2 regions of the Pseudomonas sp. GW822-FHT04H02 genome follow, and region 1 is predicted to be linked to the other one. Evidence: predicted binding sites of a transcription regulator. Region 1 holds the regulator's gene; the other holds the start of a gene.

Region 1 (7,775 bases):
TCGCGTCGCAATGGTCATGACAAGCTTGCCAGTCTTGGCCTGTGTATCGGTTTCTGCCTGATGATGGTCATGGATACGGCACTCGCCTGAGAGCCGTATGGTGAGGGGCCCGCCCGGGCCTACTCGCCTTCGTCGAAGAAGTTGTTGATCAGTGCCACCAGCGCATCCATCGCTTCCTGTTCCTGCTCGCCTTCGGTCTTCAGGTGGATCCTGGTGCCCTTGCCGGCGGCCAGCATCATCATGGCCATGATGCTTTTGCCATCGACCATGGAATCCGGGGTCCTGCCGGCGCGGATCTGGCAGGGAAACTGCCCGGCCACGCCGACGAACTTGGCCGAGGCACGGGCATGCAGGCCCAGTTTATTGATGATCTCGATTTCCAGAGCTGGCATCGCGGGGTAGATCCTTTCAGCTAAGGTCGCGGTGGCGAACCTGGACGTTCTTCAGGGATTTTTGCAGGACCTGGCCCAGGCGCTCGGTCAGGTACACGGAGCGGTGGTGCCCGCCGGTGCAGCCGATGGCGATGGTCACATAGGCGCGGTTGCTGGCGGCAAAGCGTGGCAGCCATTTGAGCAGGTAGCTGGAGATGTCCTGGAACATTTCCTCGACATCGGGTTGCGCCGCCAGATACTCGGCCACGGGCGCATCCAGGCCTGATTGGGCGCGCAACTCGGGCTTCCAATACGGGTTGGGCAGGCAGCGCACGTCGAACACCAGGTCTGCATCTACCGGCATGCCGCGCTTGAAGCCGAAGGACTCCACCAGGAACGCGGTACCGGGTTCCGGCTGGTTCAACAGTCGCAGCTTGATGGTGTCGCGCAGCTGGTAAAGGTTCAGGTTGGTGGTGTTGACCTTGAGATCGGCCAGGTCGACGATCGGCCCCAGCAGTTGGGTTTCATCGTGGATGGCTTCGGCCAGGGAGCGGTTGGCGCTGCTCAGCGGGTGGCGCCGACGGGTCTCGGAGAAGCGCTTGAGCAGGGTCTCTTCGTCGGCATCCAGGTACAGCACGTCGCACTGGATATGCCGGCTGCGCACTTCTTCCAGCAATTCGGGGAAGCGCGACAGATGACTGGGCAGGTTGCGGGCATCGATGGACACCGCCACCAGCGGTTGCGCCAGTTCGGTGTGGATCAACGCACGTTCAGCCAGTTCCGGCAGCAAGCCGGCTGGCAGGTTGTCGATGCAGTAGTAGCCGTGGTCCTCGAGAACATCGAGGGCGGTGCTTTTACCTGAGCCGGAGCGGCCGCTGACGATGATCAAACGCATGATTACTGACCGTTTTGCTCGTCCAGAACGACCTGATACAAGGCTTCGTTGCTGGTGGCACTGCGCAGCCGGTCACGGACTTCCTTGCGATCGAGCATGCTGGCGATCTGCCGGAGCAGTTCCAGGTGTGCATCGGTCGCGGCTTCCGGAACCAGCAGGACGAACAGCAGGTCGACCGGTGCGCCATCGATGGCGTCGAAATCGATCGGAGCGTCCAGGTGCATCAGCGCACTGATGGGCGACTCGCAGCCTTTGAGGCGGCAGTGGGGAATGGCGATGCCGTTGCCAAAACCGGTGGAACCGAGTTTTTCACGGGCAATCAGGCTCTCGAAGACATCCTGCATCTCCAGATCAGGCACTTCACGGCTGATCAGGTTGGCAATTTGTTCGAGGGCGCGTTTTTTACTGCCGCCCGGCACGTTCACCAGGGAACGGCCGGGGGTCAGGATGCTTTCAAGTCGGATCATGGGAGGGGAGTGTTAGCGACCCGTGCCTTGGAGAAGGTGGAGTTGCTTTTCCTTATGCTTTTTCAGTTGGCGGTCAAGCTTGTCCGTGAGCAGGTCGATTGCGGCATACATATCGTCATGTTCTGCGTTGGCAACGACCTCCCCACCGTGGATGTGCAGGGTGGCTTCGATTTTCTGCTTCAGCTTCTCGACAGCCATGGTGACCTGCACATTGGTAATCTTGTCGAAGTGCCTCTCCAGCCGGTCGAGTTTTTCGCCGATGTAGACGCGCAGGGGTTCAGTCACTTCGAGTTGGTGTCCACTGATGTTGACTTGCATACAGCTTCTCCTTCGTTGCCAGTGCATAACGCGGCAGGCTGGGTTGCCTGCCACCTAGACTACGTTTGAAAACGACACCGGGCCCTTTTCAAACACACTCTGAAACGCTGTGGCCAGCCCTGCGGCTACATCAACCGCTTACGTTCGCTGGAAGGCGCGATCCCAAGGGATTCGCGGTACTTGGCGACGGTACGACGGGCTACCTGAATGCCTTGTGCCTCCAGTAAACCAGCGATCTTGCTGTCACTCAACGGCTTTTTCTGATTTTCCGCGGCCACCAATTTTTTGATGATCGCGCGGATCGCCGTGGACGAGCATTCACCGCCTTCCGAAGTGCTGACGTGGCTGGAGAAAAAGTATTTCAGCTCATATATGCCCCGTGGGGTATGCATGAATTTTTGCGTGGTCACCCGGGAAATCGTCGATTCGTGCATGCCCACCGCCTCGGCGATATCGTGCAGAACCAGCGGCTTCATCGCTTCATCGCCATATTCGAGAAAGCCGCGCTGGTGCTCGACGATCTGGGTGGCGACCTTCATCAGGGTTTCATTGCGGCTTTGCAGGCTCTTGATGAACCAGCGGGCTTCCTGCAACTGGTTGCGCATGAAGGTGTTGTCGGCGCTGGTGTCGGCGCGGCGTACAAAACCGGCGTACTGGGCGTTGACCCGCAGGCGCGGCACGGATTCCTGGTTCAGTTCCACCAGCCAGCGTTCGTTGTCCTTGCGCACTATGACGTCCGGGACCACGTATTCGGCTTCGCTGGATTCGATCTGCGATCCGGGGCGGGGGTTGAGGCTCTGCACCAGCTCGATGACCTGGCGCAGCTCATCTTCCTTGAGCTTCATGCGCCGCATCAGCTGGCTGTAGTCGCGGCTGCCCAGGAGGTCGATGTAGTCACTGACCAGGCGCTGGGCCTCGCCCAGCCAGGGCGTTTTCGCCGGCAGCTGGCGCAGTTGCAGCAACAGGCACTCGCCCAGGTTGCGGGCGCCGATGCCCGCAGGTTCGAATTGCTGGATGCGGTGCAGGACGGCTTCTATCTCGTCCAGTTCGATGTCCAGTTCCGGATCGAAGGCTTCGAGGATCTCCTCGAGGGTTTCGTCCAGGTAGCCCTGATTGTTGATGCAGTCGATCAGGGTCACGGCAATCAGGCGGTCGGTGTCCGACATCGGCGCCAGGTTCAGTTGCCAGAGCAGGTGGCTCTGCAGGCTTTCGCCCGCCGAAGTGCGGGTGGTGAAGTCCCACTCGTCGTCATCGCTGCTGGGCAGGCTGCTGGCGCTGGTCTGGTAGACGTCTTCCCAGGCGGTGTCGACCGGCAGTTCGTTGGGGATGCGCTCGTTCCACTCACCGTCCTCGAGGTTGTCCACCGTGGGGGCGGTTTCCTGGTAGGAGGGCTCCTGGATCTCGGTATTGGGTTTGGACTCGGTGTTGTCGGCCAGGGGGTCGCTGTTGTCGAAGTCGTCGCCTTCTTCCTGGCGCTCGAGCATCGGGTTGGACTCCAGGGCTTCCTGGATTTCCTGTTGCAGGTCCAGGGTCGACAATTGGAGCAGGCGGATGGCCTGTTGCAGCTGCGGTGTCATCGTCAGCTGCTGGCCCATTCTAAGGACTAGCGATGGTTTCATGGCAGGGGCTTAACACCTTATTTGCCGGCGCACATGCGCCATCCACTACAGGGCGCCGGAGCGCCAAACATAAGCAAATTATATGCCTGAAACTGAAGTGTTTGCCTAGAGCGCTGTAACAATAAAGTTTGTAGGGTTTTATTGTTCCCGGCGCCCTGGCGTCCAGCCCAACACATCAGCCCTTACAGGCGGAACTCATGGCCCAGATAGACTTCCTTGACCAGTTCGTTGGCCAGGATGGTCTCGGAGTCGCCTTCGGCGATCAGTTGCCCGTCGTTGACGATGTAGGCGGTCTCGCAGATGTCCAGGGTTTCCCGGACGTTGTGGTCGGTAATCAGCACCCCGATGCCCTTGGCCTTGAGGTGGTGGATGATCTGCTTGATATCGCCCACCGAGATCGGGTCGACACCGGCGAAGGGTTCGTCCAGCAGGATGAACTTGGGCGCGGTGGCCAGGGCCCGGGCGATCTCCACGCGGCGCCGCTCACCACCGGACAGGCTCATGCCGAGGTTGTCGCGGATGTGGTTGATGTGGAATTCCTGCAGCAGGCTTTCCAGTTCCTGGCGACGGCCGGCCTTGTCGAGCTCCTTGCGGGTCTCGAGGATGGCCATGATGTTGTCGGCCACCGACAGCTTGCGAAAGATCGAGGCTTCCTGGGGCAGGTAGCCGATACCGGCGCGTGCGCGGCCGTGCATCGGTTGGTGGCTGACATCCAGGTCGTCGATCAGGACGCGGCCCTGATCGGCCTGGACCAGGCCGACGATCATGTAGAAGCAGGTGGTCTTGCCGGCGCCGTTGGGGCCGAGCAGGCCGACGATCTGACCGCTGTCGATGGACAGGCTGACATCACGCACGACCTGGCGGCTCTTGTAGCTCTTGGCCAGATGCTGAGCTTTCAGAGTTGCCATTACTGGGCCTTTTGCTCGTCGGTTTTCTTTTTCGGCTGGATGACCATGTCGATCCGCGGACGCGGCGCGGTAACCGAGCTGCCATTGGCGCGACCGGCGTTGGCAACCTGCTTGACGGTGTCGTAGACGATCTTCTCGCCTTCGGTGGTATTACCGTCGTTGATGACCTTGGCCTTGTCGATCAGCACGATGCGGTTCTGCTGGGCATGGTACTGGATGGTCACGGCGTAGGCCTGGACCGGTTTCGGGTCGGTCTGCTTCTGCAGTTGCTCGAAGTAGGCGAGGTTGCCCACCGAGGTCACCACGTCGATTTCACCGGTCTTGGACCGGGTGATGGTCACGGTGTTACCGGTGATCTTCATCGAGCCCTGGGTGATGATGACATCGCCCTTGTAGGTGGCCACGCCGTTCTTGTCGTCCAGCTGGGCGTCGTCGGCCTGGATGCGGATCGGCTGTTGGCTATCGTTCGGCAGAGCCCAGGCGCTCACGCTTCCCAGTGCTGCGCCCAGACTGAGCAAAATAGGGAGGGTTTTAACGAGCCTCATACTGTCCTCTTACGTTCGATAGCAGGTTCATCCTGCCGTCTTTCAAATACGCTTTCATTCCCTTGGCCGTAGTCACGCCGCCGGCGCCGTCGATTCTAACGGCTTGCTCGGTCTGCGCATATTGCTTCTGCGGGAATACTGTCATGCGGGTTGTGGTGATCAGCAGGTTGCGGTTGTGCTCGTCGGTGCGGGAAACCCGTACCGAATCGATCAGCTCGACCTCGGTGCCGTCCGGGTTGACCTCGCCGCGTTCGCTCTGGACATGCCAGGGGAACGTGGTGCCACGGTACATCTGCAGGTCCGGCTTGGTCAGCAGGGTCACTTCGCTGGCCTTGACGTGCTCGACCTTGTCCGAGGTCATTTCGTACTGCAGTTTGCCGTCGGGCAGGTACTGCACGCTGCGGGCGTTGATCACGTAGTAGTCAATGGCGCTTTCGTCGACCTGGGCCACCGGCTTGTCGAGGAAGCGTTCCGGGCTGATGTTCCAGTAACCGACCGCTGCGAACAGCAGGGCGATGGTCCCGAAGATCAGGATGTTGCGAATCTTTTTGCTCAGCATGGGAAGGCTCTATAAGTAAGCGGCATTGGCTGCTTCAAGGCGGTCCTGGGCACGCAGGATCAGTTCGCAGAACTCGCGGGCGGCACCTTCGCCGCCGCGGGCCACCGTGACGCCGTGGGCGTGTTCGCGGACAAACGCTGCGGCATTGGCCACCGCCATGCCCAGCCCCACGCGGCGGATCACCGGCAGGTCGGGCAAATCGTCGCCCAGATAGGCGACCTGTTCATAGCTTAGGCCCAGTTGGCCAAGAAGCTCGTCCAATACCACCAGCTTGTCTTCGCGGCCCTGGTACAGGTGGGGAATCCCCAGGTTCTTGGCCCGGCGCTCTACCACCGGGGTCTTGCGCCCGCTGATGATCGCCGTCTGTACGCCGGCTGCCATGAGCATCTTGATGCCCTGGCCGTCCAGGGTGTTGAAGGTCTTGAACTCGCTGCCGTCTTCGAGGAAGTACAGGCGCCCGTCAGTCAGCACGCCGTCGACATCGAATACCGCCAGCTTGATGTTTTTACCGCGTTGCAGCAGGTCGGCACTCATCACATCACTCCCGCGCGCAGCAGATCGTGCATGTTCAAGGCGCCGATCGGCCGGTCTTCCTTGTCCACCACCACCAGGGCGCTGATCTTGTGGTCTTCCATGATTTTCAGGGCTTCGGCGGCCAGCATGTCGGCACGTGCGGTCTTGCCATGAGGGGTCATCACCGAATCGATGGTGGCATGGTGTATATCGATGGCCCGATCCAGGGTGCGACGCAGGTCGCCGTCGGTGAAGATCCCGGCCAGGCGGCCGTCGGCCTCCAGGATCACGGTCATGCCCAGGCCCTTGCGGGTCATTTCCATGAGCGCGTCCTTGAGCAGGGTGCCGCGTTGCACCTGGGGCAGATCGCTGCCTTCGTGCATGACGTTCTCCACCTTGAGCAGCAGGCGACGGCCCAGGGCACCACCCGGGTGGGAGAAGGCAAAGTCCTCGGCAGTGAAGCCCCGGGCTTCCAGCAGCGCCACGGCCAGGGCGTCGCCCATGACCAGGGCGGCGGTGGTCGAGGAGGTCGGTGCCAGGTTCAGCGGGCAGGCTTCGTGCTCGACGTGGACGTTGAGGTTGACATCAGCCGCCTTGGCCAGCGGCGACTCGGGGTTGCCGGTGAGGCTGATCAACTGGATGCCCAGACGCTTGATCAGGGGCAGCAGGGTGACGATTTCGTTGGTGGAGCCGGAGTTGGAGAGGGCCAGGATCACGTCATCGCGAGTGATCATGCCCATGTCGCCATGGCTGGCTTCGGCAGGATGGACGAAGAAGGCCGTGGTCCCGGTGCTGGCCAGGGTAGCGGCAATCTTGTTGCCGACGTGCCCGGACTTGCCCATGCCGACCACCACTACGCGGCCTTTGCTGGCCAGAATCATCTCGCAAGCGCGTACGAAATCTGCGTCGATATGGGGCAGCAAGCCTTCTACTGCCTGTAGTTCGAGGCGGATGGTGCGTTGTGCTGATTGAATCAGGTCGCTGGATTGGCTCATGTCTGAAATCGTATAGCCCGATGAAAAGGCGGCGATTATAGCGGTAATGAACAAATCCCTCACGCAAGTTCGTCAGGCTTTGTCTACCGGGCGTGAGGAAAGCCTGGTTTTTGCCTGTCGTCGACCTGAACGGGGGTGGCGTCGGCCTTGGGGGCTCCGTATCAGCAGTGATATAGTTCGCCGCCAGTTCGGCCTGCCCAGGGGCATGTACTCCCGGCAGGGAGCCAAGCGTCCGAGTGATAGGCTGCATCGCAAGGAGTTTAGATGAGTGCCGATAACGCCTACGCGGTCGAGCTGAAGGGACTGTCCTTCAAGCGCGGTACGCGCAGCATTTTCAATAACGTGGATATCCGTATTCCGCGGGGCAAGGTCACCGGCATCATGGGGCCTTCCGGCTGTGGGAAGACCACCCTGTTGCGCTTGATGGGCATGCAGTTGCGGCCCAGCAGCGGCGAAGTGTGGGTCAATGGCCAGAATCTGCCGAGTCTTTCGCGCAGCGATCTGTTCGACGCGCGCAAGCAGATGGGCGTGCTGTTCCAGAGCGGCGCACTGTTCACCGACCTGGACGTGTTCGAGAACGTGGCC
Region 2 (7,775 bases), on a different contig from region 1:
GTTCCAGGTCCGCCAGGGTACGCGCCACCTTGAGCAAACGGTGAGCGGCCCGCAACGACAGGCCCAGGCGTTCGCAGGCCGCTTCCAGCCAGCGCTCGTCGGTGGTGGATAATTTGCAGTGGCGACGCAGGCCGGGCAGGTCGAGAAAGGCGTTGGCGCAGCCCTGGCGCTCGCGTTGCAGCTCGCGGGCCCCGGCGACCCTGGTGGCGGCTGCGGCGCTGTCATTGCCCGGTTGCGGCTCCGGGTTGAGGGCGGTGGCTTCGCGGGCCACGGTCAGGTGTAGGTCGATGCGATCCAGCAGCGGCCCGGATAACTTGTTGCGATAGCGCTGGATCTGCTCCGGTGTGCAACGGCAGCGTCCGCTGGGCTCGCCAAGATATCCACAGGGGCAGGGGTTCATCGCTGCCACCAATTGGAAGCGTGCCGGGAACTGCACCCGGTCCCGGGCTCGGGCAATGACGATCTGCCCGGACTCCATGGGCTCGCGCAGCACTTCCAGGACCTTGCGGTCGAACTCCGGCAGTTCATCGAGAAACAGCACGCCGTGATGGGCCAGGGTGATTTCCCCGGGCTGGGGTTTCGAGCCGCCTCCGACCAGCGCCGCACCCGAAGCCGAATGGTGGGGCTGGCGAAACGGCCGCTGTGGCCAGTAGCGCAGGGGCTTGTGGCTGGCCACCGACTGGATCGCCGCGACTTCCAGGGCTTCATCTTCCTGCAACGGTGGCAGCAGGCCGGGCAAGCGGCTGGCCAACAGGGTCTTGCCGGTGCCTGGCGGGCCGCTGAACAACAGGTTGTGGGCGCCCGCCGCGGCGATCAGCAGGGCGCGCTTGGCGGCGAGCTGGCCTTGCACTTCGCTGAGATCGGGGTAGGGGAAGTGGCTCTGCACCAGGCCGCCGCTGACATAGGGCGCAATCGGCGCGTGGCCGTTGAAATGGGCAACGGCCTCCAGCAGATGATCCACCGCGATCACCTTTAGGCCGCTGGCCAGGCAGGCTTCTTCGGCATTGGCCCGGGGCACCAGCAGGGTATGCCCGGCGTCGCGTGCCGCCAGTGCGGCGGGCAGTACGCCGCGTACCGGGCGCACCGCGCCGGACAGTGCCAGCTCCCCCAGGCATTCGATGTTGTCCAGGGCCAGGGCCGGCACCTGCACGCTGGCGGCAAGGATGCCCAGGGCGATGGCCAGATCGAAGCGCCCGCCGTCCTTGGGCAGGTCCGCCGGCGCCAGGTTGAGGGTGATGCGCCGGGCCGGAAAGTTGAACCCGGCATTGAGGATGGCGCTGCGCACCCGGTCCTTGCTTTCCTTGACCGCGGCTTCCGGCAGGCCCACCAGGGTCAGGCTCGGCAAGCCGTTGGCCAGGTGCACTTCAACACTGACAGCCGGAGCCTGGACGCCGACCTGGGCACGGCTGTGGATGATTGCCAGGGACATGGGGAGAGCTTCCTTGCGACAGCGGGAACCGCGTCCTGCGGTGCTGCAAGGATAGATGAGGGGGCTGGCCAGAGGAGCGCCCGAATGGGCACAGGATATGTCGTCGGTGCACGAGCCTTCGCCGGCAAGCCAGTTCCTACAGGACAGGTCTGTAGGAGCCGGCCTGCCGGCGAACCCGGATTCAGATCATTGCGCTGCCGGGTTCAGCCGGGCTTCCAGCTCCGCCACCTTGGCTTCGAGGCTTTCCAGGCGCGCGCGAGTGCGGGCCAGGACCACCATCTGGCTGTCGAATTCTTCCCGGCTGACCAGGTCCAGCTTGCTGAAGCCGCTTTGTAGCAGGGCCTTGAGCTGGCTTTCGATTTCATTGCGGGGCAGGGGTGTTTCACCGCTGAGCAACCGCGAGGCGTGGCCGCTCAGGGTGTCGAGAAGGTCTTTGGGCGCGAGCATGGGAGAGTCCTGAATTGCAGTCGGCCCGCAGTGTATCACGCAGCAACGACGCTCCAGGTGGCCCCGGGTTGCACGTTTTTCGCGCATCTGGCCGGGCGCCAGCGCACCGTTTTTGTGCGTATCCGGGGTGCCGTTTTCCCGCATTCCCTGCCGGCTCGGGGCAAGGGACTGAAATCACTGATTTTTCCCGAGCTGGCAAGCTTTCTGCTTAGACCCTGGTGACCCATGCACTGATGCAGTCGCTGTGACGAATGCAGTGCGGCAGGCGGAGCGGGGAGTGTTTCGTCAGACAGCGGTTAGCTGGCGTCGGTCGGGCTGAGGAAGGCCGACGGTGCGTTACAAAGCCAGGCACTGCGCTTAGACTTGAGTCGGGTTTGTTTTCCTGGGGCAAGTCCACCAATTCGGGAGAGAGTTTCATGAAGCTAGTCACTGCCATCATCAAGCCGTTCAAGTTGGACGACGTGCGCGAGTCGCTGTCCGAGATCGGCGTGCAGGGCATTACCGTCACTGAAGTCAAAGGCTTCGGCCGGCAGAAGGGTCACACCGAGCTGTATCGCGGTGCGGAGTACGTGGTGGATTTCCTGCCCAAGGTGAAGATCGATGTCGCCATTGACGACAAGGATCTTGACCGGGTTATCGAGGCGATAACCAAGGCCGCCAACACCGGCAAGATCGGTGACGGCAAGATCTTCGTGGTCAATCTGGAACAGGCTATTCGCATCCGTACCGGCGAAACCGATACCGACGCAATCTAAGCCGCCAAACCCAACGCCCCAGGAGAAAACAATATGACTCTGCGTAAATTCGCAGGGCTAGGAGCCCTTTTGTCCCTCGTAATGCCAGGCCTGGCCATGGCGGCAGACGAAGCGGCGGCTCCAGTCCTCAACTCCGGCGATACCGCCTGGATGCTGACCTCCACAGCCCTGGTGCTGTTCATGACCATTCCTGGCCTGGCGCTGTTCTACGGCGGCATGGTGCGGTCGAAAAACATTCTTTCGGTAATGATGCAGTGCTTCGCCATTACCGGCCTGATCACTGTCCTGTGGTTCATCTACGGCTACAGCATGGCGTTCGACACCACCGGGATGGAAGCCGGCGTGGTCAACCTCAATTCCTTCGTGGGCGGCTTCTCCAAGGCCTTCCTGGCGGGCATCACCCCGGCCAGCCTGACCGGCCCGGCTGCGCTGTTCCCTGAAGCGGTGTTCGTCACCTTCCAGATGACCTTCGCCATCATCACTCCAGCGCTGATCGTCGGTGCCTTCGCCGAGCGGATGAAATTCTCCGCCATGCTGATCTTCATGGGCGTGTGGTTCACCCTGGTGTATGCGCCGATCGCCCATATGGTCTGGAGCGGTCCGGGCTCGCTGCTGGGCGACTGGGGCGTGCTGGACTTTGCCGGCGGCACCGTAGTGCACATCAACGCCGGTATCGCGGGCCTGGTGGCCTGCCTGGTGCTGGGCAAGCGCAAGGGTTTCCCGACCACGCCGATGGCGCCACACAACCTGGGTTACACCCTGATGGGCGCAGCCATGCTGTGGATCGGCTGGTTCGGCTTCAACGCCGGTTCCGCCGCTGCCGCCAACGGCACCGCCGGCATGGCCATGCTGGTCACGCAGATCGCGACGGCTGCCGCCGCCCTGGGCTGGATGTTTGCCGAGTGGATCACCCACGGCAAGCCTAGCGCGCTGGGCATCGCTTCGGGTGTGGTCGCAGGCCTGGTGGCAATCACTCCGGCTGCCGGTACCGTTGGCCCGATGGGCGCCCTGATCATCGGTCTGGCGGCCGGTGTGGTGTGCTTCTTCTGCGCCACCAGCCTCAAGCGCAAGCTGGGATATGACGATTCCCTGGACGCCTTTGGCGTGCACGGCATCGGCGGTATTCTCGGTGCGATCCTCACCGGTGTGTTCGCTGCTCCGTCCCTGGGTGGCTTCGGCACCGTGACCGATGTGGCCGCTCAGGTCTGGATCCAGGCCAAGGGCGTGGGTTTCACGGTGATCTACACCGCGATCGTCACCTTCATCATCCTCAAGGTTCTGGACGCGGTCATGGGGCTGCGGGTGAGCGAGGAAGAAGAAGCGGTCGGCCTCGATCTGGCACAACACAACGAGCGTGGTTACAACCTGTAATCGCGCAAGAAAAAAAGCCCGGCTCCGGCCGGGCATTTTTTTGCCTGATGTTTGTCATTGAGAAAGGCTGAAAGGATTTTCTGACAAGCATTGGCGTGTTTGCCGTGACGATTTCCGGCAGGGCAAATGCTTACACTAAAGCAGGATTATTCGGCGCTTTGTTTTTTCCCTGAGCGCGCTAGAATGCGCGCCGAAGCGTGGAGATCGGTATGTGGCAACAGACCCTGATTACCCTGCGGGCCAGGCCCCGGGGCTTTCATCTGGTGACGGACGAGTTGCTCGCCGGCCTGCCTGAGTTGAAGGCATGTCGGGTTGGTCTGCTGCATCTGTGGCTGCAACATACCTCGGCCTCGTTGACCATCAACGAGAACGCCGATCCGGCGGTACGGCGTGACTTCGAGCGTTACTTCAACACCCTGGTGCCTCAAGGCATGGCCGGGTACGAACATAACGACGAAGGCGCGGATGACCTGCCGGCGCACTTCAAGGCCAGTTTGCTAGGCTGTCAGCTGACTTTGCCGGTAGCGGCGGGGCGTCTGGCGTTGGGCATCTGGCAAGGCGTTTATCTGGGCGAGCATCGCGATCATGGCGGTGCTCGCAAAGTCCTTGCCACCTTGCACGGTGATAAGGCATAAGCCGCTGAGTATCAGTGGACGTTGATTTTTTTCCAGCGGCCTTCGACAGTCGGCACAGCTGGGCTATAACTAATCTGCTTTTCGCAAGTCATGAGGTAGAACATGAGCGACGATGATCTGGAAAACGACGACCTCGAAGTAGGTGACGAAGACGAAACCGAAGAAGGTCTTGAAGCGGCCGCCGACGATGTGGCGGAAGACGATGGCAGTGATGTTCCTGCTCCAACCGCCAAAGGCAAGGCCAAGGCTGCCGTCTCGGTAGACGAGCTGCCGAGTGTAGAAGCCAAGAACAAGGAGCGTGATGCACTGGCGCGTGCCATGGAAGAGTTCCTGGCCCGTGGCGGCAAAGTGCAGGAAGTCGAGGCCAACGTGGTCGCCGATCCGCCCAAGAAGCCTGATAACAAGTACGGCAGCCGGCCTATCTGAGCCTTGCACCTTGCTTGCTGAAAAAGCCCGCCGTCGCTGCGGGCTTTTTCATGGGCACCCTTCTCGGAAACGGCCCCGAGCGCCGGCGCTTGCTGTAGGAGCGAGCTTGCTCGCGAAAGCGCCGGGTCAGGCGCCGCGATGCCAGCGGGCAAGCAGCCCGGGTAGTTCAATCAGGCTGCGGATCTCGGCGTCTGGAGCGCGTTCGGCTTCCCAGGTCTTGCCGTTGGGATTGAACCAGATCGCACGCAGCCCTGCCTGCTGTGCGCCGGCAATGTCATCCCCCGGGTGGTCGCCGATATGCACGGCGGTGTCGGCAGTCGCTTCGCCACGCTGCAAGGCTTCGTGGAACAGCCGGGCGTCGGGCTTGGCGATGCCGATGTCCTCGGCGCACAGCGCGAACTTGAAATAGTCCGCCAGGCCCAGGCGGCGCACGTCGGCGTTGCCGTTGGTGACCACGCCAAGGGCGAAGTGATTGGCCAGGGCTTCCAGGGTCGGCTGGACTTCTGGAAAGATTTCCAGCTGATGCCGGGCATGCAGGAAAACTTCAAAACTCTGGTCGGCCAACTGGTTGGCCTGGGCATGGTCATACCCGGCTTCTTCCAGGGCATGAAACAGCACCTGGCGGCGCAGGGCGCTGATCCTGTGCTTGAGGTTCGGCTGGGCGAGCAGCACCCGCTCGCGAATGGCCCACAGATGCTCCACCGGCACGCCTCCGAGATTCGGTGCGTGTTCGGTCAGCCACTGGCGCAGGGTTGCTTCGGCACTGACGATGACCGGGGCGGTATCCCACAGGGTGTCGTCGAGGTCGAAGGTGATCAGCTTGATGGTCATTACTCACCGCCTTTGTTGCGTTTGGCCCGTGGGTGGGCGCTGTCGTAGACCGCCGCCAGGTGCTGGAAGTCCAGGTGGGTGTAGATCTGCGTGGTCTTGATGTCCGAATGCCCCAGCAGTTCCTGCACGGCGCGCAGGTCCTGGGAGGATTCCAGCAAATGGCTGGCAAAGGAATGGCGCAGCATGTGTGGGTGCAGGTTCTGCCCCAGTTCGCGCTCGCCGGCGGCCTTGACCCGCAGCTGGATGGCCCGCGGCCCCAGGCGCCGGCCCTTCTGGCTGACGAACAGGGCACCATCAGGCGGGTTGCTCAGGGCGCGCAGGGGGAGCCATTGCTCGAGGGCTGACCGAGCCTTCTTGCCCACCGGCAGGACCCGGGTCTTGCTGCCCTTGCCATGGACCTGCACCAGGCCGTCCGCCAGGTCCAGCTGATCGAGGTTGAGGCTGGTCAGTTCGGAAAGGCGCAGGCCGCAGGAGTAGAAAAGTTCGAGAATCGCCTGGTCGCGGTGGGCCAGGAAGTCGTCTTCCACGGCGCCATCGAGCAACTGCAGGGTGCGGTCGGTGTCCAGGGTCTTGGGCAGGCGTCGTTCGCCCTTGGGCGGCGCCAGGCCGTTGGCCGGGTCGTGAGTGCACAAGCCTTCGCGGTTCAGGTAGTGGTAGAGCCCGCGTACCGCTGACAGCAGGCGCGCCAGGCTGCGGGACGACTGGCCCTGCTGGTGCAGGCGGGCAATCAGGCTGCGCAGGCCCTGGATGTCCAGGTCGGTCCAGCTGCGCACCTGCATTTTCTCGCAGAACCCCAGCACCTTCTCGAGGTCGCGCCGGTAGGCTTGCAGGGTGTGGGGCGACACCTGGCGCTCACTGCGCAGATGCGCGCAGTAGGCGTCCAGCTGTTGTTGCATGGTCAGCGTACCGAGCGCAGCGAGTGGGTGAAGCGCGGCAGAACGCGGCCGGTGACTTCGGCGATGTAGTTGAGGAACAGGGTGCCCACCGAGCTCTTGTAGTGCTGCGGATCACGGCTGGCGATCGCCAGTACGCCATGCATGCCCTGATGCGCCAGGGCCACCACAGCGGTAGAGCCGATCTGCTTGCGCTGCTCTTCGCCGAAAAGGAAATCCAGCTCGTGTTCGCGCAGGCTGCCGCTGACGCTCTTGCCTTCGGACAACAGGCCGCCGATGGCGCCCTGGGCTTCGGCGGCGGAGACCCAGCGACCCACCGGCATGGCGCTGTCGCTGAACAGGATCAGGCTGACGAAGGGCACCTGGAAATCCTGGCGCAGGCTGTCTTCGACGCTCATCACCACTTCTTCCAGGCTGGTGGCGTCCATCAGCGCGAGGATCAGGCGGCGGGTCTTGTCGAACAGCCGGTCGTTGTCCCGGGCCACGTCCATCAGCTGCGACAGGCGATGGCGCATCTCGATGTTGCGCTCGCGCAGGATCTTCATCTGCCGCTCCACTAGCGATACGGTGTCGCCGCGCTGATGGGGAATGCGCAAGGCCGGGAGCAGTTCATCGTGGTCGACGAAGAAGTCCGGATGGGCCTCCAGGTAGGCGGCGACCGCTGCCGCCTCCAGGTTTTCGGACGGTGATTGGTCGGGCGTTTCGGCAGGAACCTGCGGCTGATCAGTCATGGATTTCGCTCACTTAAAGACGCACCTGTCCTTCGTATACGCGCACTGCCGGGCCGGTCATCATCACCGGTTGGCCAGCGCCTGCCCATTCAATGGACAGGCGCCCGCCCGGCAGGTCGATCAATAGGGGCGAATCCATCCACCCCTGGCTGATCGCGGCCACAGCAGCAGCGCAGGCGCCGGTGCCGCAGGCCTGGGTTTCCCCGGCGCCGCGTTCCCAGACCCGCAGTTGCGCGCGCTGGCGGTCCAGGACCTGG

The links. The regulator sigma-54, encoded in region 1, starts transcription at its own class of promoters, with help from an activator protein. The targets are predictions, from matches to a motif close to ANTGGCATNNANNTTGCTNT.
Region 2: the regulator sigma-54 is predicted to act here: its motif matches at 2,068-2,087, upstream of glnK (P-II family nitrogen regulator).

What each region holds. Positions count from the first base shown of each region.
Region 1 covers NZ_JBXAMM010000002.1:212,794-220,568, forward strand. The annotation lists gene AC1RMG_RS07630 (ZIP family metal transporter) at 1-90, shown strand, start outside; gene AC1RMG_RS07635 (HPr family phosphocarrier protein) at 120-392, opposite strand; gene rapZ (RNase adapter RapZ) at 409-1,266, opposite strand; gene ptsN (PTS IIA-like nitrogen regulatory protein PtsN) at 1,269-1,733, opposite strand; gene hpf (ribosome hibernation-promoting factor, HPF/YfiA family) at 1,746-2,051, opposite strand; gene AC1RMG_RS07655 (RNA polymerase factor sigma-54) at 2,177-3,670, opposite strand; gene lptB (LPS export ABC transporter ATP-binding protein) at 3,853-4,578, opposite strand; gene lptA (lipopolysaccharide transport periplasmic protein LptA) at 4,578-5,123, opposite strand; gene lptC (LPS export ABC transporter periplasmic protein LptC) at 5,110-5,682, opposite strand; gene AC1RMG_RS07675 (KdsC family phosphatase) at 5,692-6,216, opposite strand; gene AC1RMG_RS07680 (KpsF/GutQ family sugar-phosphate isomerase) at 6,216-7,190, opposite strand; gene AC1RMG_RS07685 (ATP-binding cassette domain-containing protein) at 7,455-7,775, shown strand, end outside.
Region 2 covers NZ_JBXAMM010000005.1:143,961-151,735, forward strand. The annotation lists gene AC1RMG_RS22560 (YifB family Mg chelatase-like AAA ATPase) at 1-1,429, opposite strand, end outside; gene AC1RMG_RS22565 (accessory factor UbiK family protein) at 1,616-1,876, opposite strand; gene glnK (P-II family nitrogen regulator) at 2,293-2,631, shown strand; gene AC1RMG_RS22575 (ammonium transporter) at 2,665-4,002, shown strand; gene AC1RMG_RS22580 (secondary thiamine-phosphate synthase enzyme YjbQ) at 4,212-4,637, shown strand; gene sutA (dormancy-specific transcriptional regulator SutA) at 4,740-5,063, shown strand; gene AC1RMG_RS22590 (HAD family hydrolase) at 5,190-5,894, opposite strand; gene xerC (tyrosine recombinase XerC) at 5,894-6,790, opposite strand; gene AC1RMG_RS22600 (DUF484 family protein) at 6,793-7,518, opposite strand; gene dapF (diaminopimelate epimerase) at 7,532-7,775, opposite strand, start outside.